4 regions of the Paenibacillus intestini genome follow, and region 1 is predicted to be linked to each of the others. Evidence: predicted binding sites of a transcription regulator. Region 1 holds the regulator's gene; each other region holds the start of a gene.

Region 1 (8,071 bases):
GGGTACACGCGGCAGTATAATAAACTTGCTGGCTTCTCCGTCTCGCAGACTTACATAAACATTGTTGTCATCCATCGCCGTATTGACTTGAATTCCTCCTGTAGCCATCTTGGACAACGTCGGAGTAATCTCGGCGTATTGTTTGTTCTCCATCGCCTGGGCTACGGTAAACATGGCATCTCCCCACCAGTTTTCAAGCGCCTCATTGGAGTGGTCTACGACATCCAGTTTGAGCGCTCGGGAGCCGATCAGGTTCTGTCCTTCTCTATGAATATATTGCACCAGTCTACCTAAATCTACATTTGGCTTTAAATCAAGTTTCATTTGTACATCATTGCGGTTAATAGTTAACTGAACGCTATTAACACCTTCGTACTGAGTAACCATCTTTTCAATCGGACTCTGTACGGCTACTTGACGGTATATGAACCAACCTCCAAACAACAGGACGGCAGAAACTACGGCGGTTAGAACAATAGGCAATACTTTCAGCTTCAAATGAATTACCCCTCCCAAAATGAGCCCGTCCTTAATCTACAGGCTTGTATATTTAGCTGTACATCATGTCTGCAACGTTTATTGCAGATTTATTTGCGTTGTTCGTTAACTTCAGTACATATCTGAGTATATCACATCGTATATACAATTTCGAAGGCGAAAATATGAATAAATTAATAATTTTAACTATTTCATTTGATGTTCAATGGTTGGAATGCAAAAAACCGGTTCAGTCGGTATCCCGTCTGCCGGTTTTTTGGCTTATTGTTATGTGCAACTATCTATGAATTGACCGTTTTATTCATCATCATAATGGAAGAAGATGTATGAAGTCAGCTGTTCGGTAACGTATATACCAGATCGACTTGCTCTCCGTTGCTAAATCGGTAAAAGCGATAATAGTTATGCGTATCATCGTCATAGTACACTTGCCACACATAGATATTGTTCACAACACCTGGCATGATCCGTTTGATCTCACCGCCTGGAACATCTGAGCTGAAACGGTTGCGAATCTGCATTTCGGTCATCCCGTTCTGCAATAACTCACTGTGCACACCTGCCGCGCCTTGTACAGGCTGATTGTTATTATCAAACTTAACCCAGATCATAATGTCCTGATTATCTTTGTTTTTAGCTGTCATCGTCCAGTATATGTTGTCAGCGCCACTCTTTTCGCCCCACACGTACTTCCGCAGTTCATCAGGTGCTGTAATGCCCAGCTGGTTCTGTGCCGATTCAATCGCCAATGCTTCTTCCTGCCGCTGATCCTGCGTGACATAGACGTAATATCGCTGAAGCCCAATCAAGATCAGAACGAGAATGAGCAGCGATATCCATATCCACTTCTTTTTTTTCTTCAAGAGTTGAACTTCCTTTCCCTAAAAGTGCGCATTGAAGTTGCCTCTTAACGCGCAAGCAATTGATCAAAGGCCAACTGGGATTCCCGCAAAATGCGCTCTTCATCCAGTGTTAAACATTCACCATGTTTTACGACTTGTTTGCCATCTACCCATACATGTTCCACATCTTTCGCCGAAGCCGAGTAAATTGCATGTGAAATCAAATCCGTGTGTGGATAGAAGTGAGCCTGTTCAATGTTGAGTGCAATAAAATCAGCCTTTTTACCAACTTTCAAAACTCCAGTATCGTTCAGGAAGATGGACTTCGCACCGTAAGCTGTTCCAAGAAGCAACGCTTCCCCGGCAGGTACGGCGGTAGGATCACCGGATACTCCTTTATGAATTAAAGCTGCAAGTCTCATTTCCTCAAACATATCCAGATTGTTGTTGCTTGCCGGTCCGTCTGTTCCTAAAGATACAGTAACTCCTGCTTTCAACAAAGCGGGAACACGAGCTACACCCGATGCAAGCTTCAAATTACTACCCGGATTATGGGATACAGCGACATCATGACGTGCCAAGATCTCGATCTCTTCATCGTTGAGATGCACAGCATGCGCTACGAGTGAAGGACGTGAGAAAAAGCCATGCTTCTCCAAATGTGCCACTGGACGCATGCCGTAATCTGATACATTCTGCTCCACTTCACGAAGCGTCTCTGACATGTGCGTATGGAGAGGCAGGTTTAGATCATGCGCAACTTGAACAAGCTTCTCTATGTAATCTGGAGGGCATGTGTAAGGCGCGTGCGGAGAGATTACGGTTGTGATGCGTCCATCCGCCTGTCCATTCCATTCACGCGCAAACGCAGCGGACTCTTCGAGCTTTCGCATCTGCTCTTCTTCGGAGCACAGTCCAATGACACCGCGAGCCAGCGCAGCTCTTGCTCCTGACTGTTCAACCACTTTTGCTACCTGATCCATGTGGTCATACATGTCCAGGAAAGCTGTTGTTCCGCCTTTTAACATCTCAAGCACCGAAAGGGATGCTCCCCAATACACGTCCTCAGAAGTCATTTTGGCTTCCATTGGCCACATTTTTTCTTGTAACCACACTTGCAATGCCAGGTCATCACCATGACCTCGAAGCAGAGACATTGCCGCATGACCATGCGTATTGATCAGACCCGGCAGGAAGAGCAGTCCTTTTCCATCCACTTTAGGCAGGTTCTCGTCACCATCCGGCAGCGTCTCACCAATATGCACAATCTTGTCATTTTCAACGACCATATACCCTTGAATCACAGTCCAATTGGCACCTTCATTTACAGCAAATTTACCATTTTGGATTACCCATTTATTCGTTGTTGTCATCAAGCTCATCTTCCTTCCCGTTCTCCAAATAATAAGCCAAACTGAGCAAATCCGTTGTAAAGTCTGCATGATGAATCCGCACATGTGAAGGCGTTTTTAGAATCGTCGGTGCAAAATTCAGGATCGCCTCAATACCCGATTCAATCAGTTGATCGGCAACATTCTGAGCTTCCGTGTCCGGCACCGTGATGATCCCGATACGGATGTTATCTTTCTGAACCGCTTCTGTAAGTTCTTCCATAGGTTTGACCGTCAGGCTATTAATTTTACTGCCAATCTTAGGCCCAAACGCATCAAAAATAGCGACAATTTTCATATTGTCCTTCAAATAAGCATTATAATTCGATAAGGCATGTCCGAGATTACCGGCCCCTACCAGAGCCACATTAATTTGCTGATCAATTTTCAAAATGTGACGAATCTTCTCGATCAGGTAAGACACATCATACCCGATTCCTTTACGACCAAAATCACCGAAATAAGCTAAATCTTTACGGATTTGAGCTGGATTCAAATCCAGTCGCTGTCCTAGTTCCTGCGAGGAAACCGTTGTCACCTCACGCTGAACCAACTCGTTTAAATAACGCAAATATACAGGCAGACGCCGTACTACCGCTTCTGATATTTTATCCGATTTCATCCTTGCTCCCCCTTACCATCGCCACGATTAAATAAATATTGAAAAGATGAGCATTCTGTATACATGCAATATCCATGCATGATGTCCTCATACAGAATGCCCGAATTATTAGGAATATAAGTTCATTAAAGCGCTGCCCTGTTCGAACTTTGTGAAGTCTTCTTCAAAGTTTAACGCCATGGTGAAGTCCAATGCAATGTTATAGCTTTACATCGTAATTATTTTTGAGTTTCTGCAGGTCGATCTAACCATTCAGCAATACGGGGAACCATCTGTTCTGTCAGCATATGCTCCATCTTTGGTCCCGGTAGCGAATACAGGAAGTACTTGCCGTAATAAGCTTCAATTACACGCGTATCATACACAATGACGATTCCGCGATCTTTGCCTGTCCGAACGAGTCGGCCGAAGCCCTGCTTGAAGCGAATGACTGCCTGTGGCACAGACAGCTTCATGAATGGATTCTTCTTCTGCTCTTGCAACAGTTCACTCTTCGCTTCCAGAAGCGGATGGTTAGGCGGCTGGAAAGGCAGTCTCACAATCGCAAGACAGGTCAGCGCTTCACCCGGAATATCCACGCCCTCCCAGAAGCTACTCGTACCCAGCAGGACTGCTGCTTTGGCATCCTGGAAGCGTCGGGTCAACTTCGAACGATTCCCGCTGTCAACACCTTGCCCCAGTAACGAGATGTCATTCCCGGACAAAGCCTCTTTCAGTGGTTCATAGACTTGTCGAAGCATTTTATAAGAGGTAAACAGCACCATCATACGTCCTTGAGTTGCAATCGCCGTCTCAGCAAGAGAGTGCACCAGCATCTGTACAAAGTGCGCGTCCCCTACGCTCCCCTTCAGACTCGGGAAATCCCGCGGGATTACTAACAAAGCTTGTTCCCGATAATTGAATGGGGAAGGTAGCATCGAGGTCAGAAGCCGATTATTGTCGGCAGCTTCCTGCAAACCCAGTTGCTCAATCATGAACTGGAATGACTTATCCACCGACAGCGTAGCCGATGTAAGCACAACGCTTTTCTTTTTATCGAAAAACATCTCTTTCAATTGCGCGCTCACATCAACCGGAACAGCGTATAGCTGGAGTGACTTGCTACGGAACTGTCCGCTGGCCTCCATCCAGTACACGGTCTTGGCATCATCCATACGCATGAAGAATCTTAAATTCTCCTTCATCGTCGTCAGATCTTTCAAGAGCCCGGTGATATCAGTGATCAGACTGTCGGACTGATAATCATCCTGATCTTCTTTTACTTCGAGCAACAGTTTGTCACCCTTACGAACCAAATCACCCAATGTCACATAGATCTGGTTCTCCAAATCCTGCAACTCCTGCCACTTGGCAGGCTTCTGAGACGCTTTAAGCCGCAGCGAGAACTGTCCGGTCTCCCCTGGAGAAGCATCACTCCGTTCAGGCAAAAGACCAAACAGAGCATCGCTCAGACGATCCCACATTTCCTTCACTTCCACGGCGAGAGGAAACATCTGATCCACCATTGAACCCCACTGTACACCGTTCTCGTGCCCTGACAACTGAGAGCGAAGCATGGGAAGCTGACCATTACGACTATCTTTGAACAAACGGGTCAGTGTGTGTACGAGCGTAAAATACTTCATGTGAAGCCCCAAATGTTTACCCGCTACATCTTCAAGATGGTGCGCTTCATCAATGACCAGACTTTCATAAGCTGGCAACAGCTGATGAGCAGCCTTCACGTCTGTAAACAGTTTGGAGTGATTGGTAATCACAATATCAGAAAGTCCCGCCTCATGTTTCGCACGATGATAGAAGCACTTGCGGAACCACGGACAGGATCTACCGAGACAAGACTCGGACTCGCTCTGCACCGTTTCCCAGAAATCTCCTCCGCGTGCACTGAGGTTCAATTCTTCATCGTCACCCGTTTCGGTTTGTGTGAGCCACACAATCATCTGTGCTGCCGTGAAGTAATCCTCTTTCGGCGTAGCAAATTCACGTTTGTTGATTTTGTGTTCGAATTTGCGTAGACAGAGATAATGGCCTCTCCCCTTGAACACGGAAGCTTTGAACGGAAAAGGAACCACCTGCGTCAGCATCGGAATATCCCGTTCGCGCAGTTGTTCTTGCAAGTTAATGGTGTGAGTGCTTACCATCACCTTCTGTTCTTGTTTTACACTTTCATAAATAGCAGGTAACAAATATCCCAGGGATTTCCCTGTTCCCGTTCCGGCTTCCAGCAAAAGATGTTTCTCTTCATCCAGTGCCTGCCGCACGCTGCCAAACATCTGTGTCTGTGCTTCACGCTCTTCATAATGATCCAGTGTCTCTTTGAGGTTGGCGCGCACCTGATCCATAAACTGATCAAAGGTCACACCGTCCAGCGGATTCGCTTCTCTTTCATCCCGAGGAGCTCCAATTTCCGTCCAGTCACTAACGTTAAGCGCCAGCTGACGGTAATAGGTATGCCCATCCAGGTCCTGAATCGGTTCTGCTTCCTTCTCCGCACGTAGTCCGTCGAAAAACCATCCCAGATCACTGTCTTCTGGTGCAAACAGGTCGCTAAGCCGCTGAATTGTAATTAACGGCAGCTCTCTAAGTTCATCGAGACATTTGAGCAAAACATGAGCTGTTGCCAGTGCATCACTGTCAGCCTGATGAGGCCGGTCATGTTCAAATCCAAATTCGGCTGATACATAACCAAGCTGGTATGAACCCAGCGACGGAAAAGTTATTTTCAAGAAATCAATCGTATCCAGAATACGACCTGTAAACGGTAAATATCCACATCGATCAAGTGCATTCTGTAAAAAATGAAAATCGAATGCTACGTTATGGCCCACCAGAACCACATCGTCAAGAAGCGGTACCATCTCCATCATCATCTCTTCAAGAGATGGAGCATCCGCGACATCTTCTTCTGTAATTCCGGTCAACCCAGTGATGAATGGCGGAATTGGAACACCCGGATTTACATAAGAACTATATATTTGAGTTATGCTGAAGTCATGGTCTATGATGGCAAGTCCGGCCTGTATGATCTCACCGTCGGACTGCGTGCCGGTTGTTTCGAAATCCAAAACGGCAAATTTCATTGCAATATACGATCCCTTCCATTCCAGTCTATGTTACAGCATAGCAAAAAAAAGGACATTTGAAAATTAACTGACAAAAAAGCGGTGTTTCCGCCGCTATGTCAAAGGAGGAAACACCGTTCTTTTGTTGCCACATGTCTTTTTCAATTCAGGGCAATTTGGGCATGTCTTGAAACAGACTGAAGTGCAAGTGCAGATTTTCAGACACACCCTAGCTGGTTTGCGTATTGCAGTTTACCTCTGTTCAGCCTGCAAACTTCCATGTTGTACAGAGGTTCGGTCAACGTCGGGTCATACTGAAGGGCCTGTGCGAACAGGGAGCATGCTGCTTCTGGATTGGAGAGCTTCGCTTGGATACAGCCCAGAGCATTACATACAAGGCCTTTGAGTCTTGCTGATCCCTTAAGTAGCATAATCTGCTGTAAATGGGTTTCAGACTCATAAATCTGCTCCAGACTTAAGTGTGCGAGTGCCAGATAAAAACGGGCTAAGGCACTATCCGGGTAATCGTTCACAACCCGTAAGAATTGATCAATAGCCTGCGGATACATTTGTAGCTTAAAATATCCTTGGCCGCGGCTGAAGCATTCAAGATGAAGTTCAGGCAAAGCTGTCACTGCTTCCTGCTCCGGCTCAAGTGAAGCCGGTTTGTCCAGCTCCCTTTCCCGAATCTGACTCATCTTTTCTTCAAACATTAGCCATTCATCCAGCATCCCGTCACTCATTCGTTTGAGCAAATTCCATTTTTGTTGCAGCTCCTGTTTGTTCAGACCTTCAGCGGAAGGATAGCTCTTGATAATTTCATCTAACATGTCGTTCATTTCGGCGAAAACATGCTGGAACATCGATGCATCCCCACCCTTGGAAAATGAATTAGTGCAGTGACCTGTACTCATTTTTTGCTGGATGGGCCGATTTCATTCCCCTTCCCAGTCGATTACAAGATCGTGGCGTGAACTTCTTTCTTCATCGTCTGAACCGGTTTGTTCTGACTGTCCACAAACACCACGGTAGGTTTATGCGTATTCGCTTCTTCCTGTGACATCATGGCATAAGAAATGATAATGACTGTATCTCCAGGCTGTACAAGACGAGCGGCAGCACCGTTCAGACAGATGACGCCACTGCCGCGAGGTCCTGGAATTACATAAGTCTCCAGCCTTGCTCCGTTGTTATTGTTCACAATTTGCACTTTTTCATTTTCCATTAAATCCGAAGTTTCCATAAGGTCTTCATCAATGGTAATGCTACCCACATAGTTCAAGTTGGCTTCCGTTACCGTAGCACGGTGAATCTTGGATTTCATTAGAGTTCTAAACATGGGACAGCACCTCCATTTTTTGAATACGTATATTATCAATCAATCTTGTTTTCCCAAATTTCACGGCTAGTGCAATTAGCAGATCATCATATGCATTCAATTCCTCTTGGTCTGCAAGAGGCTCCAGACTTGGAAAAGCCTGAATCTCGGCATAATCAATGACAGCATGCTCAGATTTGCCAATATGTTCATGAAGCAGACGACGAATGTCTTTTGCTGTAACGGCTGTTCTAATCTCCACCGACTCCTGTGCGGCGCGCAGTGCCTGAGACAAGACCAAAGCTTCCTGACGTAGCTCTGCGCTCAAATAGACATTA
Region 2 (8,071 bases), on a different contig from region 1:
CAGATGCTCCATGTCTTCATACGTGAAGCAGGATAACATCGGTTCGCCCCCCATCGTAGCCATTTTGACCATGTTTTCGACACGGTTATATTTGCCCTTTTCCTGAAAGAGATGTTCATCTGCATAATCAAACACGATTGAACTTCCAGCTGGAAGAGGTGCAAAAGCGTGATGAATTAAACGACAGAGGTCTTCTTTGGGCAAATAATACGAAACGCCAAGCAGTGTAAACATGGTTCTCACATCTCGGAATAGGCTGCTCCAAGAATCCGTACGAATCATCTCACGGGTGAAGTCCATGGGTACAAAATGAAGATTGCGTGGAATAACCAGCTCTGCCTGCCTCAAACGCTCTTTCTTTAACTGCTGTTCAGATGGGAGATCTACCTCGAATATGTCCAACTCATCCCCCAATTCCGGGTGTCTAAACGCAAACGTGTCCATACCGGCTCCAAGAACAATCATCTGTTTCACGCCCAGCGCAGCTTCCTGCAGCATCACCTGTTCACTATAGGCAGAGCGAGCCAGCGTGATCGGTGACAGCTGGACTTGGGTTATCCATTTTAATATCTGATTTGAATCACCCCTGAACTGATGATCCGCATCCGGGTGAAAGAAATGAATGCCTCGTATCATGTTTTCGCTAATTGTTGCAAACTCTTCTGAAGTGATCAGTTTTCGACTTACAAAATCATTAAAGATAAGTGGTTCATCATGCTCCGTATGGTAGGCTCGGGCAAATGCTGAAATCAGAGACGTTATACTGGACTCCTTCTTCTCGCTCATCACATGTTCCTCCCGTATCAACAAAAATAAGGTCCCCCTGGCCAGGAGAACCTTAGTATATACGGAAAGTTTATATATGTAAATTATAGCATATATAATTTATTTTGTCAATCTCATTTTGAGATAGGATCACCAGAATCTATATTATTTCAGTCGTATCAGTTCATTAGATTCAGTACGTCCATTTTTTCCTTTTTGTTTAGAGTATCCTATGCGTCCATGCCGTATTCACGAGTCTCCCGGTTACGGTTCAGCGCAGCATGTAGTACAAATCCAAGCAGGGCTATTGCAGCCGTCCCGGTTGCCAGCCATGCTACAGGGATTAAGCCCTGTCTATCATACATAACCCCCATCGCATACGGCCCAATTACACGTCCAACCGCTCCAATTCCGCCCGAGACACCGATGTAAAAAGGGGCTGCCCTCCCCGCATGCTCCGATATAAATGCCGGTGTTGCCGGTGAGATTAACATCTCTCCGAAAGTAGCGAGCACCATCGCAAGTACCATGCCCGGATAATTGTACATCGTGATCATAACAATGTAGGCGAGCCCATAAAATACGGCACTTGCTGTCATCTGGGCGCTGGAGGTACGAGCCATCGTACGTTTTATCCAACTGGTGAATGGTTGCCCCACAAAGATCAGCACCCCATTAAGTGTCCAGAGCAGACCGTACATTCTTTTCTCCAATCCTTCTGAAATAATATACGGGGATACGCCTGTATTCCAAATCGAGTTTCCAAATAAAAGGAACAACACGCCCAGACTCATAAACAGATACAGCCGAGTGTTCCCCAGCAGTGTCCAGATGCCCGGACCGTCTGGTACGGTTTTGCGTTTCGTCAGCTGTACTTCTCCCTGCTCCGGCTCCGCCCGGGACAGATAAAACCAGAAAAACACTGCAAATCCTGCTGAGGTCACCCCGTTTAACACAAAGCTCAGATGATATGAAAAGTCAGCGAGAAATCCGCTAAGCGCCGTTCCAATCGCCACACCGATGTTGTTCGCCACATAAATAATGTTAAACAGTTCTCCGCGCCGCTCGGCAAACCGGAAGCCGATAAACGCTTGAATTGCAGGCAACGATAATGAACTGAATAACCCAATCCAACCCATTGCACAGATAAAAACAACCCAGTACGCACTAATCCAAGGCAATGCGAACAATCCTGCCGCGTTTAGTGCAAGCGAACCGATGATTAGTTTTTTCACACCTACACGATGGTATAGAGAGCCACCAAGCAGCTGTCCAAAAATACCACCCAGAGATTGAATCAAAATAACAAAACCTGCATTTGCCATCGTGCGCCCCAGCTCGTCGAATACATACATAGTCGTCAGCGGCCACATGAGAGCACTACCCGTGGCACTCACCATGCTTGCCAGCAAAAACACTTTCACTTCTTTTGGATAGTTATCCAGCCATCTCAACATTTTACCCATACTCCTTACATCTTCTAGCCTGACATACCCTTACCATTGTCCGCACAAAAGGCTCCCGCACACGTGGCACAACTCGCCACGGCGGAAGCCTGTAAGTTAAAGATTTATAATATGAATCTATATTACATCAAAACTATCTGGCTGCAAGCACATTCATTGCCGCTTCACTTCAACAGTGGCCGAGAAAAAGGTAGCACCGTTCCCCATATCCGACAAGCGGCTGGATGTCAACGAGTTGGAGCGCTGTTTTTTGCCCTCGCCGTCCCACCACAGTCCTTGGCTGATGACCGTTCCCGGAAGCATGGCATCCGTCACTTTGGCAGTCAGTTCAATACGTCCGCGTTCATTCCACACCACAACCGCATCGCCATCCCGCACATCGCGGCGAGACGCATCTTCTGGATGAATTTGCAACAGCGGTATCTTCTCCAAACGTTGATGTTTAGCTGAATTACCAAAGCTGGAGTTCAGGAAATTATGGTTTGGCGGCGACACATACATTAGTGGATACGCATCCTCTGGACCAGCAGGATTCTCTCCATCAAAACCTTCAACTAACGCGGCGTATGTCGGTAATGGCGGTAGTCCCTTCTGTTCCATCTGCTCGGAGTATAATTCAATCTTGCCTGATGGCGTAGGCAGATGTTCCAGGAAAGATTCGTGGGCCGACATGTCCAGCTTCACAAACCGCTGTTGCTTCAGACGATCCAGTGTAATCCCGTTCATATACGGGTTCTCCGTGCCCTGAAGTGCATTCTCAATCATTTGCTCCGGCTTCTCACCAAAGATGTCCGCATCATAACCCATGGCTTGGCCAAGTAACGAGAACAGCTCCACATTGCTTTTACTCTCGCCGATTGGCGCGATCACCGGCTCTTGTAGCTGGACATACTGGTGCCAGTAGGACAGGTATAGGTCTGTTGATTCAAAAGATGATGTCGCTGGCAGCACAATATCTGCATATTTTGCCGTATCCGTCATGAACAGGTCATGAACCACCGTAAACAAATCCTCCCTTGCAAAACCTCGCTCCACTCGTTCCGTATCCGGTGCTACCACCAGTGGATTGCTGCAGTAAACTAACATAGCCCGGATCGGCTGCTCCGCTTCCAGCAACGCTTCGCCAATCCGGTTCATGTTTACGACCCGCGGATTGGCATTTTGCCTTAGGTCAGGCCGCTCGAGCGCGTCACCGTTGGTGCTCCCGTAGCTGTTCGTGCGAACTGCACCGCCGCCGCGCTTCAGCCACTGCCCTGTAATCGCAGGCAAGCAGGCGATACTACGCACGTTCATGCCTCCATTGTCATGATGCTGCAAGCCATTGCCAATGTGAATATGAGCGGCCTGCGCTCTTCCGTAGAGCTGTGCCAGCTCCACAATCGTTTCTTCCGGCACGCCTGTAATGCGTGCTACGCGCTCCGGTGTGTAACTACGGACATGCTCGCGTAGCGCTTCGTGTCCCACGGTATATTTTTGCATAAACGTTTCATTCGTCAGTCCTTGCTCAAACAGCACATGCATCATTCCCAGTGCCAGCGCACTGTCCGTACCCGGATAGAGCGGGATGAACCAGTCCGCCCATTGTGCCGTACGATTTCGGTGAACGTCAATGACAACGATTTTGGCACCGTTCTTACGAGCCTTCTCCGCCAGTACAACCTGATGCATATTGGTGCTGACAATGTTCCCACCCCACACCACAATCAGGTCTGCATGCTCTGTATCCTCAGGCAACGTGCCGTGGTTGGCTCCCATCGTATATTTCCAGCCTGTGTTACCGGCAGCATTACATATCGTCTGCTCCAGCACGCTTGCGCCTAGCGCATTGAAGAAACGCCGATCCATGCCATCGACACCAAGCACACCCATGTTACCGTAAAAACTATAAGGGAGAATGCTCTCAGGTCCATACGTTGCAGACAAGTCTTTGAACTTTCCTGTAATTTCCTGAATCGCTTCGTCCCAACTGATACGCTCGAACTTGCCTTCACCTTTGGCGCCGACACGTCGCATCGGATATTGAAGTCGCTCGGGATGATACACCCGCTCCGTCATATTTCGAACTTTATTACAGATCGCACCTTTCGTAATCGGGTGATCCGGATTACCGGTGACCTTCGTAATTTTACCGTTTTCTTTATGTAATAGCAGACCACATGTGTCAGGACAATCGAGCGGGCATACCGCTGGAAATACACCATTCTCCTGTTCAATCATCATTGGGCTCCCCCTCTTTCAATAGCTATCCCTATATCATATCCCGTTCAGTGTTATAACGTAAAGAGAACAGAATAAATCGGCCAAATCTTCAGCATTGCTGGGTAGCATGTTATGAGTGCAAACTGGTCATTCCATTCAAAAATTTTAATTTCGAAAAAAGTTTTCTGCCTATGATTCATTCTCTGAACCCTAGGGTAAATTAAGAACAAGGCATTAGGCTGGTGTTTCCCCACTTCCTCCTCATGCCATATCATGGACCACTCCCGAAATTCGCCATGCTCAGGTTTCGTTCCCCCGAACCTTGTCATGGCGAATTTAATTTTGGGCAAAAAAAAGATGGCCACCTCCCATCTCCCCACGATCAACCCTGTCGTGAAGCGATGAGATGCACCATCTCACTTCGTTATTCCGTATTCTTACAAATATGATGCTACAATGCTCCTAAGTGTCGACTCTCCCATAAATTACGCCTGTTTACTCCACATCGCTCTGCCTTCTGCTTCCACTGAAGAAACCATAGCAGGAACAACCGTCTCCGGCTTGGCCGCTGGCTCTGTTTTACGCAGATATACCATCCAATACGCAGCCGCTACGAACAACGCTCCACCCGTTAAATTACCTAGCCAAACCGGAATAAAATTCATGACGTACTGGCCCCAGGAAAAGTGCCCCTCAAAGATCGCCGCTGGAATCAGAAACATGTTGGCCACAACGTGCTGAAATCCGATAGCCACAAACGCCATCGTTGGAAACCAAATACCCAGAATTTTACCGCTCATCGTATCGGCTGCATAAGACAGCCAGACAGCCAGCGCTACCAGCCAGTTACAGCCTATGCCTGAAATAAAAGCCTGCAGGAAGCTGTCATGCAATTTGTGTCCTGCCATATCGACAACTTTGCTCAGGTATACACCCTCTGCGGTGAGCCCAAGCACATGACCAAAGAAAAAGGCCACAAACAATGCACCGAGCAGATTACCCACGGTCACAAGTAGCAGGTTCTTCAACATGCTGGCTGGAGAGATTTTACGTGTGATTGCAGCGAGCGGTACAGCCATCATATTGCCAGTTAACAGTTCTCCACCACCAATCAAGACCAGAATCAGACCTACCGGGAACACCGCCGCTCCGATAAACGTTGCAATGCTCCCCCACTCCGCTGGTGCAGATGCAATTACGCGAATATCGAGCAGAAACCCAAGCGCAATAAAGGCTCCCGCCAGGAAACCAAGAATCAGCACAGAAGAAACCGGATTCTGTGCTTTCTTAACACCAGCCTGCGCCGTATATTGTGCAACCTCCTGAGGTGTTTTGGTCGCCATATGTCATCCTCTCCTTTGTCTTCTATCCGTTCGCAAATCATTGAATTCATCTATGATTTTATTGTATCTCGACCTTGTCGAAAACTTTGTGCAAATAATCACAAAGTAATCTAAGAAGATGATTCAATTTGCTACTTAGACGACAAAAAAAGAAGACTGACGATATGATCGCCAGCCTTCCTTCTGTCTTTATTTTATGATGTACCCAATTTTAATATCGTTGCTAGCCGCCTACATTCATGACTTACCTCACCGAATTACACCAGCGCTGGCGCTTTAACCTCTACCGGAGGCAGGGCTTGCAGACCTGCTGTGTTCAGGAAGTTCCAAGGTTTGTTGTAGTGCGGTTGGAAGAAGAAGTCGATAAACGCCAGCTCATCCACCGTCATGTTGTTCTGAATACAAACCGAGATCGTATTGATCGACTGCGTCAGATCCACTTGTGACATTACCTGTGCACCGACAATCCGGCGAGTCGCTTGTTCGTAAACCACTTTAAGCAACAGTTTCTCAGCCGTTGGCATGAACTCAGGACGGTAGCTGTCTTCCAGAACAACCGATTCGACAACAAGCCCCTCTTCTTTAGCAGACATCTCGGTCATTCCTGTTCCTGCAATATTTTGCTCATAAATTTTGATGCCCGATGTGCCCTGTGTTCCCATATAAGGTGTCGTTGGACGAACCAGGTTTCTCGCTACGAGTGTACCCATCCGCACGGCGTTTGTTGCTAGTGGAATGTAAGCCGCCTTGCCGGTTGGATTGTAGTGGATCGCACAGCTGTCACCTGCAGCAAAGACGTCTTCCTGACTAGTTTGCATATATTTATCAACGATAATTGCACCGTTTGGCAACATATCCACTTGGCCTTTAAGCAGCTCCGTATTTGGACGGAATCCGATGCAAAGAATGACCAAGTCAGTCTCAAACTCCCCTTTGGATGTGATGACTTTGGTTACTTTGCCGTTCTCGCCCGTAAATTTCTGTACGGTTTGACCGAGAGCCAGTTTAATGCCTTTATTCGTGAGCGTATCTTCAATTCCATCTGTAAATTCAGGATCAAGGTATTTGTTCAAAATACGATCCACGCTGTCGATCAGCGTCACTTCTTTACCGTTCATCTGGAATGCCTCGACCAGTTCAACACCGATGTATCCTGCGCCGACTACAGTAACACGTTTCGCATCTTTGGCTTTTTCGATAATGGTGTTGGAGTGATTGTAGTTTTTGCAAAGCAGGATGTTATCCATCTCGATGCCTTCCAGCTTCGGTACAACTGGCCATGAACCTGTAGTCATGATCAGTTTGTCAAATGCATCTTCAAATTCTTCCCCGGTTTGCAGATTTTTAGCCCGCAAGGTGTGGCCTTTGGCATCCACTGCTGTAACTTCGTGAAGCATCTTGGTCACTACCCCGAGATCTGCCAATTGATTCGGCGAAGAGTAGAACAGGCCGTCAGGGTCTTTGACCACTCCACCTACGTAGAGCGCAATACCACATGACAGGAAAGAGATATTATCATTGCGTTCATATACAGTAATGGTGGCATCCGGGTATAATTTGGCGGTATTTACGATGGCTGCTGTTCCTGCGTGTGTACATCCGATGACTGCGATTTTCATGAGAGTTCCTCCTTGGAGTATATAAAATAATGAGTTTAATAAACATGGTTGTGGTTGTGAAATAATTCACTATTCATTCGGTAGATTGCATGTGATTTATTTCACTTTATACACTCATTATAATGTGATCTTTTTCACATTGCAATAGGTTTTGCAAAAATAAATTCAATTTCCTCATAAAACATGCGACAGTTCTACTTTTGTCTTAAGTTCGCCATAGATTATTATACGTTATAAGTACGGACCCAATCTTATTTTCACTGCTTACATTTTCCCCGAGTTGCCTATTGCTTATGCCCTCCAAATCATTCAAATTCCGTTTTAGCGCAGTGCCAGCTATCTTCTATCGAACACAATAGGCAGGATGAATGAACAAAATGCGAAAATGGATGCCATTTGAAATTAAAGGTTGATTTCTTTATTGGTAAGCGCTTACAATATAAAGAATCCTTTTATTGGATTATATGATATATATGTTCCATATTAGTTCGGGAAAATAATAGCTTAAGGAGGCGTTCACTTGAGTAAACCTAAATTGTTAGCCCCATTACGCATCATACCCGTTGCACTTTCTATGGCCATGGTCACTGCCGCATTGGTCACTCCACATGCCGCTGCTGCCGATGTTAATGCTTCCTCCGCCCCAGTGACAATTAAAACCGAAGTGTTGCCGAGCCAG
Region 3 (8,071 bases), on a different contig from region 1:
GTTCATTCGAAATCCCTCCGTTCATTCCAGTATAGTCTGCGTGTTTTAACAGAGCCAGCGGATCAGGATCGCCTTAAGAATTCTTAAGAAGTTAAGTAGGTATCTCTTCATGATTTCGTTTTATACTGTTAATAGTCAAAGTAATTAAAAAAGGAGTCCTCAGCTATGCCGCAAACTTCAAAACGTATCGTGATGAAAGTACTGCTGGGTCTGATCGCTGTCGTATCCACGGCTCTACTGATCTATTATGCACCAGCTATCATTAAAATCATGTCGTCGATGGATAATTTCAGAGCTTATATTCATTCAACGGGACACTGGGGCCCGATCATGTTTATTTTATTTCAAATTCTACAGATCGTCGTTGCGCCTATTCCCGGAGAGGTCGTACAGATTGCCGGTGGATATATCTACGGTACTGCACTCGGCTCCTTCTATACTACGGTCGGTCTGATCATAGGATCAGCGATCGCATTCTATTTCACCCGTTTTATCGGTCGTGACTTTGTATCGCGCCTGCTACGGAAGCAAAATATGAAATGGATGTCATTCATGCATGATGAGCGAAAATTTGCTGCCTTTTTGTTTATCTTTTTCCTCGTTCCCGGGTTGCCCAAAGACATGCTCGTCTTTGTCGCTGCGCTGACATCCATCAGCTCTTTACGCTTCTTCACTATTCTGCTGATTGGACGTTTGCCCTGGATTATCGCTTCGGCCGTGGTAGGTTCCAACCTTCATATGCAACAATATACCATTGCCATCATCATATCGGTTATTGCTGTCGTTGGATTTATATTCGGATACATCTACAAGGACAAATTAATGAATCTGTTCTCCAAAGCGGATAAAACGAATCCGACAATTAAGAATATGGAGAACAATGAAGATAGTGAGATCAAGGAGATAAACGAGACAAAGGGACTCAACACGACGTTAAAAACAAAAACTGCGCCTGCTTTAGTTAAGCCGAGAGACTTGGCACCGAAAAAAGGATAAAGATGACAGAAGAGTTGAATATGTACGATGCCATCACACACACAACAAAACACGAAATACGGAATATGGATTAGATATGCATGATCTATTTCCGTCATCATTGGAGGAACCATATATGCAAAACATTGTAACGGATCGATTGATTTTACGTAATTTTGCCGCAACGGATGCGGCCGGATTGCTCGAGTATACCGCGAATCCACGAGTGAACTGCTTTATGGATCACCAGCTGTCAACACTTGAGGAAGCAATCGCTGAGGTAGAGAAACGAAGCAAGGACGACTCCCATATCGCCGTCTGTCTAAAAGACAGCAATGAGATCATTGGAGAATTGTTTGGGATGACAGAGGGCCATGATCCAGATTCAGATTCAGATTCGGACTCGAAATCGAATTCAGACTCAAAATCAGACCCAGATACGTATAGTGTCGGCTGGAATTTTAACGGGAGGTTTGAGGGAAAAGGATACGCCAGCGAGAGTGCTCGTGCCTTCATGGAATACCTCTTTATGGAGCAGGGAATTCGGAGAATTTACGCTTACGTGGAAGACGATAACTTCCGGTCTCAGAAGCTATGTGAGAAACTCGGCATGCGCAGGGAAGGTCTGTTCCTTGAGTTTATTTCTTTTGTGAAAAATGAAGACGGCACGCCGAAATACGAGAATACGTATCAATATGCGATATTAAAAAAAGAATGGCTGGCGCAGCAGGCTACTGCGAAATAGCGTGATCCAAATCCCCGGATCGTGTGTATATATTCCTTGAGCCGATCATTACAGCGTAAGTAAATTCAGCGCCCTGCCAATAAAAAAAGCGGCAGCTTCCCCCGATTGAATTTCGGGACAGGCTGCCGCTTCTTTATGTTTATCTAGTTCCCAACAACGTGCCAATGACTTTCTCCGCCATAGCCTTGCCCTGAGAGATACAATCCGGAACGCCAATTCCGCGGTAACCTCCGCCACCAACGTACACTCCAGGCATAACATCTTCCAGTAACTTCTCAACCTCTGCGATTCGTTTTAGATGCCCGACTTGATATTGGGGCATGGATAACGGTAATCGGTTGATCTCTGTAAAAACAGGCTCTGCGGAGATCCCCATGGTATCCTGTAATTCGCGGCGTACTTCAGCAATGATTTCTTCATCGGTAAGCTGATGACTCATCGGTTCACGGCCGTATTTCCCCACATATGCTCGCAAAAGAATGTGACCTTTCGGCGCTGTATGCTCCCACTTAGATGATGTCCAGGTGCAGGCTGTAATTTTGCGTTCTTCCTTGCGCGGTACAACAAAGCCGGATGCATTCAGGGAAACACCCACATCCTGCTCGCGATAAGCAAGTACGACGTTCATCACCGAAGCATACGGGATCGCACGCAGGTGTTCTGTAATCGCCTCATGCTCATGTGCAAGCATATCCGCTGCTGCATACGCTGGAGTCGCAATCACTACCGCATCCGCCGCAAGCGTCGTTCCATTGTTAAACTGAACCGTATAACGTATAGTGTCTTTTCCTTGCTCTTGTTCTGCTTTCGACACACGGGAAATTTCCGTGTTCCTGATCAAATGCGCTGTGGAAGAAAGTGTCTGTTCAAGTTGCGTTACCACACCTTCCAGTCCGCCCCGTGCACTCAAAAACATGCTTCGAGTGGCCGTGCCCGATGGTTTTGATGCGGGTTTGGGAGCTGGACGGGTTGCCGATATAGTTGTAGGTTGTGACGTAGACTCCGTTGTGGTTTGAGCCGTAGGCTTGACTGTTTGCTTCGGGGCGCGGCTTTTTCTCACACCCAGCATGCCCACGATCAGGCTACGGTGTTTTTGCTCCGTTTCCTGTAGCATTGGAAACGTTGCTTGTACACTCAGTCCGTCCGCATTGCCAGCATATATGCCTGCCAAGAGCGGCTCGGCGATCTGCTCCAGTACTTCATCGCCAAGGCGTCTGCGTAGCAGTTGCCCCAGGGACTCATCCTCCCTGCTCGACCTCCGCGGCAAAACAAGATCTGCCGCTGCTCGCACCTTGCCCCGAAGGGACAATAAACGAGTTGTTACGAAGGGTTTCCACTTCGTAGGCACACCGAGCATAAAGCCATCCGGGATCGGATGCAGTTTATTACGATAGGCGATATAGCTATGCGACACCCCTGGACGCGTACCAACGAGTTCTTCACCCATACCGAGCTCCTGCATAAGCTCAATGATGGAGGTTTTCCGTGCGAGAAAAGAATCGGGCCCCCGTTCGATCACGAATCCATCCCTTTTACCGGTGTGCACATGTCCACCGAATCGATCATTTTTTTCAACAATAATAAGTTCTGCTGCAACATCATTCGCTCTGCAAAACTGTTCGATATAATAAGCTGCGCTCAATCCGGTAATGCCACCGCCAGCGATGACAACTTGTTTCGTGCGTTGATTATCCATGCTACACTTCCCGCCATATAAACTTTAACGCAGCGCCGCCGGGATATAGGCACAGGAAGGATCACTGGCCATATAATCTCCCGTCATTGCGTACGCTCTTGCTCTGGAGCCACCACACATCGTTTTGTACTCGCAGACTGCACATTTTCCGTTCAATTTCGACTTATCCCGTAAGGTCTGCATCACCGGTGAATTCCGGTACACCTCAATTAGCGACTCATTCTTCACATTACCGCACACCACGGGCAAGAAACCGCTAGGATAGACGTCCCCCGTGTGACTGATAAACACAAACCCGTCCCCATCATTGACCCCTTGCGGTGCACGTCCCAGCATATCTTTGCGTTTGGCGAGACCCTTGGTAAGATCTGCATGATTTCCTGCGCTCTGCTCGGATTGAAGTTCTAAGCCTTGCTTGGAGTTCTGCTCTGAGGCCTGTTCTGCTCCTGCTGTCCGTTGCTGTATCATTACTCGTCTGTAGTGAGGCGCCTCCGTTGATTTCACACCGTAAGGCATCTCATGAGCAAGCTGCACCATCCACTTCATGACCTGTTCATGCTCTTCCGCTGTGATCATATCTTTCTCCTGAGCTCTGCCTGTCGGAATGAGGAAAAACAGACTCCACAGCACAACGCCCATCTCTTTCACCTTACGGCTGATGGCCTCCAGATCGTGGAGGTTATAACGGGAAACGGTCGTGTTGATTTGAATCGGAATGGCTGCTTCCTGCAAAAATCGAATGCCCCTCATCGTCATATCATAAGAACCTCTGGTTCCGCGAAAATGATCATGGATCTCGGCCGTTGACCCATCCAGACTAAACGCCCAGCGGGATAAACCGACTTCCTTCGCTTGCATAATTGCCGCTTGAGTGACCTTCGGGGTGGCACTAGGCGTCATGGACACGGGTAGCCCCTTCTCCCGAATCGCATACTCCGCCAGTTCAAACAGATCTGGCCGCATTAGCGGGTCACCCCCCGTGAAAACAAATAATGGTTGTTCCTGCATAGCGGCAATATCATCTATCAGCCTTTTTCCCTGTTCGGTGGTCAGTTGACGTGGATCAGCCCGATACTGGGCCTCTGCCCGGCAATGCACACATTTCAGCGTACATGCCCGGGTCACTTCCCAGATCACGATGAACGGATATTGGGTATAATCACGTGGCTTCATCTGCGGCCTTAACTGCTGCATTTGCCCCTTGATCTGTGGCATCGTCATCCATTCTCCCCCTATCTACATGCCATTAAGTGTAGAGCAGATGTCGGGTCAGGAAAGTGAGAAGAATCACAAAACGGACATAACGATCACACGGCAACGAATCAGTTAAAATAAAAAGGCGACCTCTCCCGAATCCTGCTCGGAAAAGATCGCCCTATGAAAATATCTATATGTTATAGAAATTAGTTGCCCCAGTATTGCTTCGCAATTTGCTGACCCTGATGAATCTTCGCCCACTGCTGGGCTTCGCTCAGTTCGTTCCCGCCATCACAGGAGGCAAAACCACATTGGTGAGACAGCAGTAGCCTATCTTTGTCAATGATCTTGGAGGCTTCGTCCAGCAGACGAACCACGCGCTCCTCATCATCGAGCGTACTTGTTTTGGAGGACAGCAGACCCAGTACAATTTCTGTATCCGGTCTGTCTTTGAACACTTCCAGCGCTTCGATGGAACCCGCACGATCATCATCCCACTCCAGGAAGAAACGATCATACTTCAATTGCTTCAGGAACAGATTCGCAATCTTCACATACGATCCGCCGCCCATGTTACGGGAGTCATAGTTGCCGCGGCAGTTATGTGTCCACATTTTCAGACCCAGACTATGACCGAAGTCAATGACCGTATTGTTGATATCAATAAACTCCGTGGCGAGACCCTGTACTTCCTCTTGATTAATATGCTCTCCGGTAAAAGGCGAGTTCGGATTGTCATCGGCAAACAGCTCCCAGAGACAGTCATCCATTTGCAGAATTTTACCACCCGCAGTTGCAAACTCCTGCACAAATTCCTTATAAGCACTTACCAAGCCGGCTTTCAGCTCCTGTGTATTCTGGTATACGGCATCCTTGCCCCCAATGTTGTCCGACCACGATAATTCACCGAAAATATGGGACGGCGATGGAATGCAGAGTTTGGTCTGCTGGTCACCCGCTTGGTCTTGTAACTGCTTGAACAGTTGAATGAAATGATGATTCTTGCCGCTCAGTTGCCCCGTAATACGCAGCCCGATATCTTTACGTGTTTCATATTTAGAAGTGCCGTCCACATCCCGGAAAAAGTACCCATGATCCGCAATATACCGCTCCACTCCGCCAAATCCCCACACAAAATCGAGATGCCACATCGATTTGGAAAATTCGCCGTCCGTGATAACAGACAAGTCGTTCTCGATCTCTTTTTGGATCACTTGTTCAATCGCTTTCGTCTCACATTGCTGGTATCCTTGAAAGTTTTCATAGAATGGATACTGGATATCATCCCGGTGTTCAATCTGTGTTTTATATGTCAGCAGCTCTTCCGGCCGCAATAAACTGCCTACGATCTGGAACTTGTCAGTCATGTAAATAACCCCCTCGTTGTATATGATTATCATATCACGCGGAGCGGGGTTAGAAGAGATACCAAAAAAGTATGACTGGTTATAGCTTCAGGCTATAACAACTGGGGAACAAACACATGTATGCTCTTCAATTTTGATGTTTAGTTTTTAGTCTTTTCCCTCTATTGAAATCGTCTCACAGTCATTGAATATTGCAAACCGCTCGAAACATTCCTTCACCACGGCTACAAGTTCTTCGGTTGGCTGCATGTCTTTTTCGTACCAGACATGTTTAACAACAAGCCTTCCAGATTTCCGTTCCACGATAATCTCGGCTCTCCCAATGAACCGGTCTCCATACAGTAAAGGCAACACATAATAACCAAATTTCCGTTTGAGAGCTGGCGTATAGATCTCCCATTTATAGTCGAACTCAAACAATGCATAAATAAGCTTTCTATCCCACATTAAATTATCCAGTGGAGCAATTAATTCGCAACGCTCTTGTAACTCCGGATTTTGCAGTATGTGTTCAATCATAGGTAAGTCTTCTGTCCGGCAGTATAAACGTTCCTTGAGTTGTTCTACCTCAACAGCAATAATGCGATCTTCCAGCAATAGCTCATGAAAAGCCCTGTTCCGCTGCTCTGTCTTTAACCCCCATATATTAAGCCAGGCATCGGATGCACGATTCCACAGTAAACCAACCGCACCGATTCGGCGCAATACTCTCCACTTGTGATGATCTAATTCGTTCAATAACGGTTCCGGAGCGTGCAATAAATCAGATTGTATGTGCTTCTCAGCCAGATCATAATATTTACGTGTTCCTTTTTTATGATGGATAACCAGTTCACCTGTCGAATACATCTGCTCCAACACCGAGCGCGAAACATTGTTCCCACTACTCCAGTGAATGGCTGAACGCCAAGTGAAATCTCCTTCTAGTTGCAATGCATTTAATTCATTCGAACTTACCGGACCAACTTGCTGTATATAATCCCGTACTTGCCTTGTGAGCGTCTCCATCTGGGGATAGCTTTCGGCATGCTGTCTGGCCGCTTGTCTGTACCGTTCGAAATAAGGCCAGTCCTCAATAGATATTATAGCGAGATTCTTATCGGGATAATCCATCAGTAATCGATCTTCATACAATAACTCTTCAAGCATGTTCTTGCTAAATCCACGAATGCGTGACTGCAATACTAACTCGGCATTTTTTCCACAGATATCGATAGGATCATATTGAAGGCAACCAACCTGTCTTGTAAATTCCATGACCCCTGACTTTAAGACATATTGATGCTCCCCCAATAACCCATGCTTTAACAATAAAAACCGCCTGGCTTGCCGTCTGGTTAATTGTATCATTGGACGTATTCACCCCTTAACAAGTTCAACCACAGTAATCCCCCGAATATGTATAAAATATAGTATTAACAAAACGTATGTTCTTATTATATCTTATCTTTGTTGAAGTATAAAAACAATATGTAGTACAAAATACTTTGTTCTAAACCGCTCTACATTACATTCTCTACCCTTTGAGCTTGCCGATGATAACCTTTGGTTGGCTAAGTTACAGCGTTGCGGTCTGATAAACACAAGTAGACCGCCCCTTACAAAGGTCGCGGTCTACTTGGTCGTGTATGCTCTTGTTTGAAGTCCACCGCTCTTAGAAGCGGCTATTTCGGCAAAGAGTCGTGTTACAGCACGGCTCTCTTTGCTTTATAAGCTGTTTGTAAGCTTGATTTAACATGCGAAATAACGATTTCACACTGTCCTGCGGCGCAGTTCGTAAAAATACTGCACGGCAGAATGCTTCATTTTAATCGAATCCGACATGTTCAGAATCCGCTTTTTGCCCACCCGTCTGTCGATCAGCGCCAAAATATTGAGCAGAATGTCATTGCTCTCCAGATTGTCCTCGATTGAAGTGGCCAGAAACATTGTTGCTACCGACGTAAAATTCGATTTGCTCAATGCGGCTTGAGCCGATAACAGTTCCTTAGCATGAGATGTGCTTTTTCTACCTCGCACCATGATCTCAAGTCGTTCTTCCGGCACAGCCCCTTTCGTTTCTTTACGAATGGCTTCAATCTCTTCCATACT
Region 4 (8,071 bases), on a different contig from region 1:
CTTGCATTTGAGTGGGTCAAAGCCGATATACCTTCCTATATGAAACAGACAGGTCAGGGTCCACAGGAGGCAGCGAGGAACCGGCGTTACGCCTTTTTGCATGAAGTGGCTGACAAATATGGGGCAGCAAGTATTGCCTTGGCACATCATGCCGATGATCAGGCCGAGACTGTTATGCTTCATTTGCTCCGAGGTAGCGGGCTTTCGGGGCTGGCAGGTATGAAGTTCAAACGTCGTGAAAAAAATGTGGAACTTATCCGTCCATGCCTTCGTATAAACAAGACAGACCTTGTAGAAGCTTGTATTACACAGGGTTTTACTTATTTTCATGATGAGAGTAATGATCAACGAAAATATCGGCGTAATGCGATTCGTCTGGATGTGCTTCCATTTTTGGGGCAATATAATGGACAACTCACGCCGTCACTGAATCGACTTGCCGAAATTGTGGGTGACGAAGACGATTTCATGGAGCAGAGTACTCATGACACATACAGGTGTCTAGTGCAGGTGAACGGCGGAAGGCAGACCTTTGAGGTGCCTTCCTTCTTGAAGTTACATGTCGCTTTACAACGAAGGTTGATTAAACTAATATTGAATTATCTGCCTTTGGACAGTGATTTTGTCGACTTTACCCGTATTGAAACTATTCGGCGCAAGGTCATGGAGACCGAGGTGACGACCTGGAGCCTGGATATAGGACAGACACTCGTATGTGCCCGGGAGTATGATCTGATTTCTTTTGGCGAACGGGCAAGTGCACAGGGTCAATCTTACGAGTATCGTCTTGCACAATGGAGCGGAACTTATGAGCTTTCACTCACCGAGATTAACCGATATATCCGGTTGATGCCGATGAGTCCCGAAAACTATCATGTACCGGAATCGGCTGATCAGGCCGCATTTGATGCGAATGGGCTTCAGATGCCGCTGGTTGTACGTTCACGGTTACCTGGAGATACCATGAAGGTAATGGGATTAAACGGGAGCAAAAAGGTGAAAAATATTTTCATCGACGAGAAGATTCCCCCATCTGTCAGACCACGCATTCCTGTGGTTTGTGATGGAGCAGGCAATGTCATCTGGTTACCGGGTGTTCGCCGGTCCGATATGGCTCCTGTCAGGGAGAGCACTTCCGCAATCCTGTACATGACTGTAGGCGATTCAGCGATTCAGGGGTAGTGGTTATGGTTCAGGTAAGGCTTTCATAGTATAACTTAGGAGGTTCGCACAGTTGCAGAACGACATTCAAGAAGTATTGATCAGTGAAGAAGAAATTCAGAGTAAGGTTAAGGAATTAGGCGCAACACTTAGTGCCGATTATGCTAACCGGAACCCTTTGGTCATTTGCGTGCTCAAAGGTGCGTTTATATTTATGGCTGATTTGGTTAAGAACATAACGGTACCGGTTGAGATGGATTTTATGGCCGTATCCAGTTATGGTGCATCTACCAAGTCATCCGGTGTTGTCAAAATCATCAAGGATCTCGATGTATCCGTTGAAGGACGTGAAGTTCTGATTGTCGAAGATATTATCGACAGCGGACTGACCCTCAGCTATTTGATTGAATTGTTGGAAAACCGCGGTGCTGAAACCGTACGTGTGGTGACATTGTTCGATAAACCATCCGGCCGTAAAGTGGAACTGGAAGCTCACTACACGGGCTTTGATATCCCTGATGCGTTCATCGTGGGGTACGGTCTGGATTATGCCGAGCAATACCGGAATCTTCCTTATATCGGGATTCTGAAACCAGAAATCTACACAAGCTGATATCTAGTAAGGCCGAAGCCTTGAGCTGTTCTTGGCTTCTATTGAGAAGCCATGTCGGGCTATGTTAAAATAATTAAAGTGTCTCGAGAGGAGGTAGGGGATGAATCGGTTCATCCGGAATTCTGGTTTTTATTTGATTCTTTTTTTAGTTGTGGTGGGTTTAGTTAGATTTATCACAGATGGAAACGATGTTATAGAAAACCCTAGATATGATCAGTTTCGTGCTGAGGTTAAAGCCAACAATATCGCCGAAGTGACTGTTCAATTCAATGGTCAGACATATCTCGTGACCGGCCGATACAAACAAGCACCTGATGGGGCCAAATCAGAAAATTTCTCAACGTATATTCCTCCTACGGATGAGGCAATTACCGAACTTGTAGCTGCAAGTGAAGCTAACAAATTTGAATATCATCAGGAACCAATGAAAGGTGACAGCATCTGGTTGACGTTGCTGACTTCCTTTATTCCTTTGATCATTATGTTCCTGCTGTTCTTCTTCCTGTTTAATCAGGCTCAAGGCGGCGGCGGTAAAGTAATGAACTTTGGTAAAAGCCGTGCTCGCCTCTACAATGAAGAGAAGAAGCGCGTTACATTTGAAGATGTGGCGGGTGCAGACGAGGAGAAACAAGAGCTTGTTGAAGTCGTAGACTTCCTCAAGGACCCTCGGAAGTTCGCAGCCGTTGGGGCACGTATTCCGAAGGGCGTATTGCTCGTAGGTCCTCCAGGTACAGGTAAGACATTGCTTGCTCGTGCTGTAGCCGGTGAAGCAGGTGTACCATTCTTCAGCATTTCCGGTTCCGATTTCGTTGAAATGTTTGTCGGTGTCGGTGCATCACGTGTACGTGACTTGTTCGAAAATGCAAAGAAAAATGCGCCTTGTATCATCTTTATTGACGAGATCGATGCAGTAGGACGTCAGCGTGGTGCTGGTCTGGGCGGAGGTCACGACGAGCGTGAACAGACCCTTAACCAATTGCTCGTTGAAATGGACGGATTCGGTGCAAACGAAGGTATTATCATCGTTGCCGCAACGAACCGTGCAGACATTCTGGACCCTGCGTTGTTGCGCCCAGGCCGTTTTGACCGTCAAATTACAGTGGATCGTCCAGACGTCAAGGGCCGTGAAGCTGTACTGAAAGTACACTCCCGTAATAAACCGCTCACGAAAGATGTGAAATTGGACATCATCGCGAAGCGTACAACAGGTTTCTCGGGTGCAGACCTGGAGAACTTGCTGAATGAAGCGGCATTGCTCGCAGCACGCCGTAACAGAAAAGATATTTCCATGCGTGAAGTGGATGAGGCGATTGACCGAGTCATCGTTGGTACGGAGAAGAAAAGCCGTGTCATCAGTGATCGGGAGAAACGCATTGTTGCTTATCACGAAGCAGGCCATACCATTGTAGGATACTTCCTGGAACATGCTGATATGGTACATAAAGTGACCATCATTCCGCGCGGACGTGCGGGTGGATATGTAATCATGTTGCCAAAAGAAGACCGTATGCTCGTTACCAAACAGGAGTTGCTGGATAAAGTAACCGGACTTCTCGGAGGTCGCGTGGCGGAAGAATTGTTTATCGGTGAGATCGGTACCGGTGCATACAGTGACTTCCAACAAGCGACAGGTATCGTTCGTAGCATGGTTATGGAATACGGTATGAGTGAGAAACTGGGTCCAATGCAATTCGGAAGTTCACAAGGACAGGTATTCCTTGGACGGGATATCGGTCATGAACAGAATTACTCGGATTCCATCGCATATGAGATCGACCAAGAGATGCAACGCTTTATTAACGACTGTTATGAGAAGTGTAAAGCTCTCCTTACCAAACATACAAGAGAGATGCATCTGATCGCTGAAACACTGCTTGAAGTGGAGACACTGGAAATGGATCAGATCAAGCAATTGATTGAAACAGGTTCCTTGACACCAAAAGCAGAAGGCGATAACTCAGGAGAAGGTACGCCAAATGAAGGCGGCGAGCCAATCATTGATAACATCGGTGATGTTCGCGTTCGCATTCAAGGCAAAGATGAAACATCTGAGCCACCAGCTGGAGATATTCCAAACGAAGCTCCTGACCTGGATAAGGGCAGCAATGATCCGAATGATGGTGGCTCAAAGCCAACATCTTAATATGTAACATGTCTGGTCATGTGACCGGAATGAAAAGAGAGCCCTTGTGGCTCTCTTTTTTTTGTAGGATTTATTCAAGATCAGAAGAAACAGATAATCAAGAGCTATATGGCGAACCGGATAGCATAAGGGGGAAAAGGCAGTATATCCTGCCTTTTTTCATTTATTGACAGAGTCGTGAACGTTGTGTACATTAGTTGTTAAACCGCTTGTGATTCGTTTCACCAGCGAACATAACGACATAGGTTAGTCCATGAAACAGCGCTTGACGCTGTCCCGATAAGGAGAGGATCACAGGTGGAAGCTCTGGCTTTAGAGCGCAAGGCTGAGATGAATCGTGAGCTGCGTGAGCGGCTGATGGAACTCAAGAAGGAACGTAATGCTATTATTCTTGCTCATTATTATCAACGTGATGAAGTACAGGAAGTCGCAGATTTCCGCGGAGACTCTTTCCTGCTGGCCCAGAAGGCAGCGCAAACAGATGCGGATGTTATTGTATTCTGTGGTGTTCATTTTATGGGTGAAAGCGCTAAAATTCTGGCTCCGGGCAAAACCGTTTTGATCCCTGATGAACGTGCCGGGTGCCCAATGGCAGACATGGTGAACGTGGACGGATTACGTAAGCTGAAGGCACAACACCCGAACGCCAAGGTAGTCACCTACATTAATTCCTCGGCTGAGATCAAAGCAGAAACAGATATTTGCTGTACATCAGCAAACGCTGTTCGTGTAATCCAGTCTGTGGATTCCGAAGAAATCATCTGGGTACCGGACAAAAACCTGGGGCATTATGTACAGCAGCACACAGACAAGAAGATGATCATCTGGGAAGGTTACTGCAATACACACGATATGCTCACGGTAAAAGATGTTGTTGAGATGAAGGCTAAATATCCGAATGCTGAGTTTGTGGTGCACCCCGAGTGTCGCCCTGAAGTTGTAGAAATGGGGGATTTTGTAGGCAGCACAACAGCCATTTTGGAATATTGCAAGAAATCCTCCACTAAGGAATTCATTGTCGGCACGGAGGATGGCACAGGATATCAGCTTCGCCTCGACAGTCCGGATAAACAGTTCCATTTTGCGACCAAGTTCCTGGTATGTCCGAACATGAAGGTGAACAACCTGAAGAAGCTGGTCAAATGCCTGGAGACGATGAAGCCTCAGATCTATGTCCCACCGGCTGTTGCTGATAAAGCCAGAGAATCACTAGAGCGCATGTTACTGGTGAAGTAACATGCGTTACTCTTGCTCCGAGACAGGTGAATAAGATGATACCGCAATATATATATGATTTTGACCTCTCTGCGCTGCCAATGGTGGAGACCGATGTACTGGTGATCGGTTCAGGCATTGCTGGTTTGTTTACCGCAATTAAGGCTAGCGAACAGCATCGTGTTCTGATGATTACGAAGAAGTCTTTACTTGAGAGTAACACCAGATATGCGCAGGGCGGGATTGCGGCTGTTATTGCTGAAGATGATTCTCCTGCGTACCACTTGCAAGATACTCTTGTTGCCGGAGCCGGTTTGTGTCGATCCGAGGCAGTTGAAGTATTGGTTAATGAGGGCCCGGACGGTGTCAGAGAACTGATCCGTCTGGGAACATTGTTCGATCTGGAGAACGGCGAGTTGGCGTTGACGCAGGAAGGTGCGCACAGCCACCGCCGTATTTTACATGCCAATGGGGATGCGACTGGATATGAGATCGTAAGGGCACTCGCTGTTGAGGTTCACGAGCATCCAGGCATTGACGTTTGGGATGAGCACTTTGTGGTGGATTTGATTACGGATCGAGGAGAATGTATCGGTGCTCTGATTCTGAAAGAAGACGGCTCAAAGGTGTTTGTCAAAGCAAAAGCAACAGTGCTCTGCTCAGGCGGTGCGGGACAGCTGTATCGTTATACGACGAATCCGGATGTAGCTACAGCTGATGGGGTAGCTATGGCATACCGTGCGGGGGCTATAGTTCGTGATATGGAATTCATCCAGTTTCACCCGACATCCTTATGTTACCCGGGAGCACCCCGCTTCCTGGTATCTGAAGCGGTACGCGGGGAAGGTGCTTGCCTCCGCAACGTGAAGGGTGAACGATTCATGGAGAAATATCATGCCCAGCTTGAACTGGCACCCCGTGATATTGTAGCTAGAGCGATTGTCAGCGAGATGGAACTGACGAATAGTACCTTTGTTTACCTCGACATTACCCATGAGCAGCCGGAGATGGTGAAGCATCGTTTTCCTACCATTTATGAAACTTGTATGCGTTACGGTCTCGACATGACTACAGATTGGATTCCGGTTGCACCTGCCGCGCATTATATGATGGGCGGAGTAAAGACGGACTTGAGTGGTGAGAGCAGTATCCCCCGTTTATTTGCCTGTGGCGAGGTATCCTCTACCGGCGTGCACGGAGCTAATCGACTAGCGAGCAATTCCTTATCTGAAGCGATTGTATTTGGACGCAGAATCGTGGATCGTATCCATGCGTTGCCGGCCATCGAAGAACCACTTGGAAGAGATGTGAAATCTCAGAGCATGGAGAATCAGAATATTAGCCGTGCAAAAGAACAGCAACATTCCAAGCCGGTATCGGAAAGACGTTTACGTCTGCAAAAGATGATGGTTCGTCAAGTGGGACTGCGAAGAAACGGAAAGAACTTGCAACAGGCAATGGATAAATTGCAACAGGAGTTGTCTTTTTTTGATCAAAGACTTACCCAAAGAGAAGAACTGGAGTATGCGAACCTTCTGACTTGTGCGTGGCTTGTAACCAGCGGAGCGCTGCACCGTGAGGAGAGCCGAGGAGCACATTACCGTGAGGACTTCCCTGCACGAGACGATATAATATGGCAGAAGCATAGTCTGCAGCAGCGAGAACAAGCGATTGTGGAGGAATGGATGTCATGATACTGAACGGATATAATGAGGAACTAATTGAGACGATCAAAGGCTGGCTGCGCGAGGATGTAGGTGCAGGGGATGTCACAACGAATGTGACCATTCCAGCAGGTAGTGAATCCAAGGCTGTGATTCATGCCAAAGATCATGGAGTCATAGTGGGCATGACGATTGCTGAGCTTGTTTTTCAAGTCGTAGATCCAGAGCTCCGTTATACGGCAAAGGTAAAAGACGGTGATACAGTCACTCCTGGCACCATATTGGCTGAAGTTGAAGGGAGTACACATTCGCTCCTGACTGGGGAACGGCTCGCACTTAATCTGTTACAGCGTATGTCCGGTGTTGCTACCCGAACACGTTCCTACGTAGATGCTCTTGATGGATTGAAGACCAGACTTGTCGATACGCGCAAAACAACACCAGGCCATCGCTTGCTGGAAAAGTATGCTGTACGTGTGGGGGGCGGAGCCAATCACCGGTTTGGACTGTATGATGCCGTTATGATCAAAGACAATCATATTAAAGGTGCAGGTAGCATTACAGAAGCTGTGCAGCGAGCACGGGCAGTTATTCCGCATACGATGACGATTGAAGTTGAAACGGAAAACATTGCTCAAGTACAGGAAGCCTTGCAAGCTGGGTCAGATATCATTATGCTGGATAACATGCGGCCTGATCGGATGCGAGAAGCAGTCGCTCTGATTCGTGAACAGGCTCCGCATGTGAAGATAGAAGCATCCGGCAATGTGTCACTTGAAACGATTCGAGGAATAGCGGAAACGGGTGTGGATGTAATTTCGGTTGGCAGGTTAACCTATTCTTTTGAGAGCCTGGATATCAGCCTGGATTTAAACGAAAAGAAAGAGGGGTGAACCTCCTTGATTCTAGTCGTAGACGTGGGCAATAGTAACATCGTGCTCGGGGTATATCAGGGCCGTGAACTGTTGCATCATTTTCGTCTGAGCACATCTCGTCAGTCCACAGTGGATGAATACGGCGTATTGATTTATAATTTATTTCATATGTCCGGTATTTCTGCCCGAGACATTGAGGGTGTCATTATTTCATCAGTGGTTCCGCCACTGGTGAGTGTCATCGAAACGATGTGTGTGAAATATGTGGGCAAAAAGCCATTGCTGGTTGGGCCCGGTATCAAGACCGGCCTGAATCTACGATATGAGAATCCGCGTGAAGTAGGGGCGGATCGGATCGTGAATGCTGTGGCGGCCGTGGAAAAATACGGCGGCCCGCTTG

What was found. The regulator Rex, encoded in region 1, represses fermentation and respiration genes when NADH is low (regulators of the CRP and FNR family bind a similar motif). The targets are predictions, from matches to a motif close to TTGTGAAATATTTCACAA.
Region 2: the regulator Rex is predicted to act here: its motif matches at 5,860-5,877, upstream of J2T16_RS14210 (formate/nitrite transporter family protein).
Region 3: the regulator Rex is predicted to act here: its motif matches at 4,692-4,709, upstream of J2T16_RS25190 (TIGR04053 family radical SAM/SPASM domain-containing protein).
Region 4: the regulator Rex is predicted to act here: its motif matches at 4,127-4,144, upstream of nadA (quinolinate synthase NadA).

What each region holds. Positions count from the first base shown of each region.
Region 1 is NZ_JAURUN010000001.1:64,314-72,384, reverse strand. It holds gene J2T16_RS00400 (hypothetical protein) at 1-498, opposite strand, end outside; gene J2T16_RS00395 (hypothetical protein) at 831-1,361, opposite strand; gene J2T16_RS00390 (amidohydrolase) at 1,406-2,713, opposite strand; gene J2T16_RS00385 (redox-sensing transcriptional repressor Rex) at 2,697-3,353, opposite strand; gene dinG (ATP-dependent DNA helicase DinG) at 3,572-6,433, opposite strand; gene J2T16_RS00375 (tetratricopeptide repeat protein) at 6,634-7,329, opposite strand; gene panD (aspartate 1-decarboxylase) at 7,371-7,754, opposite strand; gene panC (pantoate--beta-alanine ligase) at 7,747-8,071, opposite strand, start outside.
Region 2 is NZ_JAURUN010000004.1:206,885-214,955, forward strand. It holds gene J2T16_RS14195 (class I SAM-dependent methyltransferase) at 1-786, opposite strand, end outside; gene J2T16_RS14200 (MFS transporter) at 996-2,219, opposite strand; gene J2T16_RS14205 (molybdopterin-containing oxidoreductase family protein) at 2,385-4,448, opposite strand; gene J2T16_RS14210 (formate/nitrite transporter family protein) at 4,916-5,773, opposite strand; gene J2T16_RS14215 (FAD-dependent oxidoreductase) at 6,031-7,392, opposite strand; gene pelA (pectate lyase) at 7,913-8,071, shown strand, end outside.
Region 3 is NZ_JAURUN010000013.1:82,123-90,193, forward strand. It holds gene J2T16_RS25170 (response regulator transcription factor) at 1-6, opposite strand, end outside; gene J2T16_RS25175 (TVP38/TMEM64 family protein) at 166-996, shown strand; gene J2T16_RS25180 (GNAT family N-acetyltransferase) at 1,112-1,720, shown strand; gene hemG (protoporphyrinogen oxidase) at 1,860-3,416, opposite strand; gene J2T16_RS25190 (TIGR04053 family radical SAM/SPASM domain-containing protein) at 3,441-4,631, opposite strand; gene J2T16_RS25195 (cobalamin-independent methionine synthase II family protein) at 4,820-5,980, opposite strand; gene J2T16_RS25200 (winged helix-turn-helix domain-containing protein) at 6,128-7,237, opposite strand; gene J2T16_RS25205 (SF0329 family protein) at 7,733-8,071, opposite strand, start outside.
Region 4 is NZ_JAURUN010000017.1:43,245-51,315, forward strand. It holds gene tilS (tRNA lysidine(34) synthetase TilS) at 1-1,182, shown strand, start outside; gene hpt (hypoxanthine phosphoribosyltransferase) at 1,235-1,774, shown strand; gene ftsH (ATP-dependent zinc metalloprotease FtsH) at 1,875-3,917, shown strand; gene nadA (quinolinate synthase NadA) at 4,215-5,153, shown strand; gene nadB (L-aspartate oxidase) at 5,189-6,826, shown strand; gene nadC (carboxylating nicotinate-nucleotide diphosphorylase) at 6,823-7,689, shown strand; gene J2T16_RS27090 (type III pantothenate kinase) at 7,696-8,071, shown strand, end outside.